2 regions of the Anaerobacillus sp. MEB173 genome follow, and region 1 is predicted to be linked to the other one. Evidence: a T-box and tRNA genes for the amino acid it is inferred to sense, from the RefSeq annotation. Region 1 holds a T-box; the other holds one or more tRNA genes.
What was found. A T-box is a leader RNA that pairs with one kind of tRNA and senses whether it is charged. The one in region 1 lies ahead of alaS (alanine--tRNA ligase), so its partner is inferred to be a tRNA-Ala.
Positions count from the first base shown of each region.

Region 2: it encodes a tRNA-Ala, which carries the amino acid that the T-box ahead of alaS (alanine--tRNA ligase) is inferred to sense. The anticodon was not compared.

Region 1 is NZ_JBJMAU010000002.1:383,048-386,457, forward strand. Features, by position in the region: gene alaS (alanine--tRNA ligase) at 1-1,764, opposite strand, end outside; T-box leader at 1,935-2,161, opposite strand; gene ACJ2A9_RS06480 (AI-2E family transporter) at 2,205-3,272, opposite strand.
Region 2 is NZ_JBJMAU010000006.1:261,056-264,465, forward strand. Features, by position in the region: gene ACJ2A9_RS14695 (potassium channel family protein) at 1-997, opposite strand, end outside; gene ACJ2A9_RS14700 (hypothetical protein) at 1,111-1,278, shown strand; tRNA gene ACJ2A9_RS14705 (tRNA-Ala) at 1,491-1,563, shown strand; gene ACJ2A9_RS14710 (helix-turn-helix domain-containing protein) at 2,148-2,516, opposite strand; gene ACJ2A9_RS14715 (asparaginase) at 2,721-3,410, shown strand, end outside.

The DNA of each region.
Region 1 (3,410 bases):
TCCCGCTTGGTTTACATGTTCACCAAGTACATCTTTTAAAGCTCGGTGTAATAAGTGGGTAGCTGTATGGTTTTTGATAATTCCTAAACGGCTGTTTTGGTCAATCTTTGCTTCAAGTTTCGCCCCAGTTGTTAGTATACCTTCAATTACCTCAATAGTGTGGAGGTTTTGACCATTTGGTGCTTTTTGAACGTCTTCTACTCTTGCCTTCACCCCATTACCAATTAGCTCACCTTGGTCAGCAACTTGTCCCCCACTTTCAGCATAGAATGGAGTCACATCTAGGATGATTTGAGCTTTTTCTCCCTTTTGAACTTCGTTGGCTACTTGCTTATCCTTCATCATTGTTAGGACTGTTGATGTCGCTTCTAATCCCTCGTAACCGACGAACTCACTACTTACCTTAATTTCGCCTAGAACACTATCTTGGACTTGCATCGAATCGACTTCTTGTCTTGCTGATCGTGCACGTTCACGCTGTACTTCCATTTCTTGCTCAAATCCTTCACGATCAATCGTAAAGCCGTGCTCTTCCACATATTCTTCAGTAAGGTCTACCGGGAATCCATACGTATCATATAAACGGAACACATCACGACCAGGAATTACTTTATTTCCTTCTTCTTTTACTTGCTCAATAACCTTTGTCAAAATAGCTAGTCCTTCATTTAATGTTTCATGGAATCGCTCTTCTTCGTTTTTGATCACCTTTTGGATAAAATCCGTCTTCTCTTTGACTTCCGGATAGTAATCAACCATAATTTCACCAACAACGGGAACAAGTTCATACATGAACGGTCGATGAATGTTAATTAATTTTGCATATCGAACCGCCCGACGAAGTAATCGACGTAATACATAACCACGACCTTCATTCGATGGAAGTGCTCCATCACCTACCGCAAAGCTTACTGTACGCACATGATCGGCAATCACTTTGAATGATACATCTATATCTTTATTTTCACCGTATTGTACATTTGAAATCTCTTCTGTTGCACGAATGATTGGCAAAAATAGGTCAGTATCAAAGTTTGTTGGTGCGTCTTGAAGAATAGACACTAAGCGTTCTAATCCTGCACCTGTATCTATATTCTTCTTAGGAAGCGGTGTGTATGTACCATCTGAATTATGATTAAATTGAGAAAATACTAGGTTCCAAACTTCTAAATAACGATCATTCTCACCACCAGGATATAATTCCGGATCATTCGAATCATTTCCATATGCTTCACCACGATCATAGAAAATTTCCGTATTCGGTCCACTTGGTCCCTCACCGATATCCCAGAAGTTTCCTTCCAAACGAATAATACGGTCTTTTTCTAACCCAATTTTTTTATGCCAGTAGTCATACGCTTCATCATCCTCAGGATGAACGGTAACAGTTAGTCGTTCTTGGTCAAACCCAATCCAACGGTCACTCGTTAAGAATTCCCAGGCAAATTCAATTGCCTCTTCTTTAAAATAATCACCGATTGAGAAATTTCCTAACATTTCAAAGAATGTATGATGTCTTGCCGTTTTTCCTACATTTTCAATATCATTTGTACGAATTGATTTTTGAGCATTTGTAATTCTTGGATTATCCGGAATTACTCGTCCATCGAAATATTTTTTTAGTGTAGCAACACCACTATTAATCCATAATAACGACGGATCCTCATGAGGAACAAGTGATGCTGATGGCTCTACATCATGTCCTTTTTCCTTAAAAAAGTCTAGAAACATTTGTCTCACTTGCGCTGATGTTAACTGCTTCATACTAAAACCTCCAATTAAATTTAGAATTTAGAATTTAGAATTATTTTTTGGGGTTGAACTGGGTGGTTTTTAGAACACCGCTGAGAAGCAATCAATTAATTAATTCTAAATTCTAAATTCTACATTAATTACTTCTCTGTGTTTTCCCACACAAAAAAACTCCCTCCCAAAAAAGGGACGAGAGTATCTCACGCGGTACCACCCTAGTTATGAACGTGTATATGCGTCCATCACTTAAACACCGTAACGTGGCGAAAACGGCAGGTATTAACTGCTTTCTGGAGTAGCTTTCTGTTAATCTTCATCTAGAATTTCTTCCAGCCTTGGAAATTCCTCTCTGTGTAAGCACTTTCATGCAAGATGGGCTTTAACATACTCTTTCCATCATTAATTTTTCTTTTTTCAATTAATAGTAATTATAGTAATTACGACAAACAATGTCAATATTCGCTCATCACATGCATTTTCACATGAACAAATATGACTTTGATAATCGCTATAATCGGAACTGATAAGATTAATCCAATCACGCCTGCCACCTCTGCACCTAAAATGAGAGCAAACATGATAATAACCGGGTGCATATGTAGGCTTTTCCCAACAATTAAAGGTGATAAAATATTACCTTCAATTAATTGAATCGTAAAATTTACCGCTAACGCCATTAAAACCATTTGAAAAGAGACAGTAAGAGCAATAATTAATACAGGAATTGCTCCAATAATTGGGCCAAAATAAGGAATAATATTAGTCATTCCTATAAATACCCCTAATAAAATTGGATAAGGCATCCCGATTATTAACATCCCAATGGATGCGATGATTCCAACAGTAAGACATACTAGAATCTGTCCACGGATATAATTGCCTAATGACGTATCAATATCACGAATAAGCAAACGCCCTGATTCACGCCATTTTCTAGGTGTAAGATACCAGCTTATTTTTTTTAGCAATTGAAAGTCTTTTAACAAATAAAACACAAGAAACGGGACAATGATTAAAATCAAAAAGTAATCAAAAATCCCTTTAAGGGCCGTAACAGCCAATAATAACCATTCTGCAACTGCCGTTTCAACACCTGCTAACCATTCATCAGCCCGTTGGTGGAACCCTTCAGGCAGTGAAGCGGTCTGTTCATTAAATTCACCTACCCATGTACGGTATGTTTCAATGAAAATTGGAATGTTGTCACCTAAATCTCGTACTTGGGCAACAAAATAGGGTGTTCCTTTTACCAATAAAAAGCTACAAGCTGCAATAAAAAGGAGAAAAATAAGGAGAACGGCTACTGGCCTTTTCAACCCCATATTGTGCAATTGTTCAACGATCGGATGAAGAATATATGTAATTAACCCGGCAATTAAAAAAGGAACAGCTACCTTAATTGCTACATGTAGGATTGGTTGCCATAATGGAGCTAATAACATCAACACATATCCACATAAAAATATCATAAGAATAATACCTAATTGGATAAGCCATTGTAAACTTGATTTTTTCATCATAGATAACCCTCCATCATTAGTTTGTACAGAGGAAATTAATTCTATAAAGAAAAACTTATATTACATAAAAGAGATGTCACAAAAAAAGTAACAGTCACCTCGACCACAAAATATAGAAGTTAATTCGTGATGGAACCT
Region 2 (3,410 bases), on a different contig from region 1:
AGCGTTGAATGACGATAAGCTTATCTTCTTCTTCTAATTGTAGTGATGGTGTTGGATTTAACAGCAACTGCTCACCCCGCTTTATTCCTAGAACGAGCGTTTGGTGGTTTAGATAATGCTGGCAAACCCTCTCAAAACTTTCATGAGTAAGCTCTTCAGGGGAATGAATATAAATCATTTTATTTCCTTCTTGGTGATCCAGCAAATCTGAAAATACAGTTGCCACGCCATTAAATAACGTACTATTTACCATAAGCAGACTTGATATATAAGCGGATTGAAGGATTTCATCAGCACCTGCCCGGCGGCAATTTTTCAACTGTTCAGGTGTTAATAACTCGACAATACTGTATATAAGTGGATTTAGTCCTTTGATTGCAAGCAGGACAATAATCGATTTTGTATCGGCTTCTGTTTCTGATTTGCGTTGGTCAGCAGTGATAAGGACAGTTTTTGCTTGTCTTACATTTGCTCGCTGTAATGTTACATCCTCAGTAGGATTGCCTCGAATAAAATGGACATTTTTAATATCAATCGGTCTTTCCTGAACACTTTCGTCAATGAGGACTATCTGTAAATCAGGGTGTAATTGATGAAGGTGGATTATCGTATTTTTTGCACGCTCATTCCAGCCAACGACAATTGTATGATTTCCTTTTTTAAATGCCAGTTCCCCCTGTTTTAACGAGTTCTTTGTTGTGATTGTTGATGAAGCTAATGTGGTCAGGAAAAAGGTTACAAAACCAATCCCAAAAAGAATAAGAACAACTCCAACAAGGCGACCGAAAAAACTTTGTGGAACAAAATCACCATAACCGACTGTGGTTGCTGTAACAATAGCCCACCAAATCCCGTCAAAGATCGTTGGAAATGTATTTGGTTCTATAAAATGAATGATAACACCAACGGTTAAGGTCATTAATAAAACGATGATCAGAAGTCTAACTACAACAGGAAAACGGGAATAAGTATGAAACACTTCATCGACCTTGACCAAATGATCGCCACCTTTTACTACTCTTTTATCCTCCATTATGACCATAAATCTATGCAATCAATCGTTGTTTCTGATAAGATAATTATAGTATAAGGAAAGAAGAGGGGTTCAGTGTGATTCAAGCATTTGTTCTTGCGGTGACTGTATTCATAGGCTGGACACTGTTAGACTTTGTAAAGAAAAAGAGACTAACAAAAGAAAGCTTAATCGGTTCATTTATCACAGCAATTTTGGCAGGAGTTGTATGGTTTATCATGGAGCTGATTATTAGCTTCTTATAACTTTTTGCACTCTTGAAAAGTAGCAAAATATCATTTATAATCAATCTTGTGTTAAAGAAAAACATTATAGGGCATTAGCTGGAAGAGGAAGTAGCAACGAGCGATGCTTCACTGAAGTACCGTCGAGTTGTTTCGACGCATAAAACAACATTGAATTAGCTAGTAGAGGAAGAAACAGGGACTCATCCTTGAATTAACTTCATTATTACTACGGGGCATTAGCTCAGCTGGGAGAGCGCCACGCTGGCAGCGTGGAGGTCAGCGGTTCGATCCCGCTATGCTCCATCTTACATAAACATTGATATATCAAGGATTTTAAAGGGTAGTCGTTCTGAAATATAGAACGGCTATTTTTGCGTTGTGTGCGAATAGTGTACGAAAAAAATTTTTTGTGTGCAATTTAATGCTTAAAGTAAATAAAATGGTAACTTTATATCAAGAGCAAACAAGAATAGATGGGTTATTGAAGAAACGAAAGCGTTTATGGAATAAATATAAAAGGATCATACATATTAGCAGGACTAATATGTATGATCCTTTTTTTTATTCACGCAAAATAAGTATTAAAAAAAGTGCAAAATAATTCCAAAAGTTACAATATACACTAAGAATATACATACAGGTAGAGGGCTATCCGAACCTTACATAGAGGAGAGCCCCCAAAAAAGTAAGTCGTATAGATTTGAATTTTAGTGAACAAAACAAGTACATTTTATTCGTAGTTATACACTTTATGATGAATTTCAATCATGAAAATTAGAATCTTCGGTATTTCCATTATGTTTTGTTCTTATTTTGAAAATATTTGAGGTTTGTACCAAAACCCAATTATCTGACTTTAGACCAATGTCTCTCTTGTTTAACATCGCTTATGGTATCTTCCCTTCTATTTCTCGTTTTGCTCTAATAAAAGCAATAAATTGTTGTATTTCTTCTTTAGAAAGAGAGGTTCCATCGACAGTAAGGTCCAAATTTGGCAGATCTGTTAATTCTATGATATGAACTGACTTTGTAGTATCCTCTTCAAGTTGAAAATTTGGATGATCAACTCTACCTAAAATGTAATCGGTTGATGTGTCAAATAATTCAGCTATTAATTTAATTGCTTCTAATGAAGGGCGGCGGTACCCCGATTCGTAGCCTGCATAAGTACTTTTGGCAATACCGAGTCGATCAGCCGTATATTGTAACGACCAACCTTTGTCCTTTCTTAATCTAGTTAACCTATTTATAATCATTTTTTACTCTCCTTTATTTCAACTTATTATACCATATATTAAAATAAAATGTACGCGAATTGAATAATTTTTCTTGATTTTCACAAAATTCATGACTATAATACAATTAAATTATTCAAAACGCGTACAAAATACATTTTTTCTGTTTTAAAGCTTATTGTAAATTCATTGACAAAAATTAGAAAAACTTATGGGGGTATTATTTTGAAGAAGCTGATGTTACTTACTACTGGCGGGACAATTGCTTCATTAGAAGGGAAAAATGGACTAGTTCCTGAGATGAACGCTAACGAAATTTTAAGTCACTTACCGGGATTAAATTTACTCTGTCAGATTGATGGCAAGCCTTTAATGAATATCGACAGTACAAATATACAACCAGAGCATTGGGTTGAAATAGCAAACTCTATCCACCAGCATTACCATGACTACGACGGCTTTATTGTCACACATGGGACGGACACAATGGCTTACACTTCAGCTGCGCTCTCCTATATGTTGCAAAATGTAGAAAAACCAATTGTGCTTACAGGATCTCAAATCCCAATTGCTTTTAAGAAAACAGATGCGAAAAGAAATATCTCTGACGCCATTAGATTTGCTTGTGAAGCTATAGGTGGAGTATATGTAGTTTTTGATGGTAGAGTCATACAGGGTACTAGGACCATTAAAGTAAGAACAAAAAGCTATGACTCGTTTGAAAGTATTAATTACCCTTATGTTGCTTCTATACTTGAAGATGCTATTGAATATCATAAACCATCTCATTCATCAAAGAATAAGGAAATACAGTTAGATACTTCACTTTGTACTAATGTTTCTTTGGTTAAGTTACATCCAGGGATCAAGCCGGAATTCTTTGATTTTCTGAAAAAACAATATAAGGGGATTGTA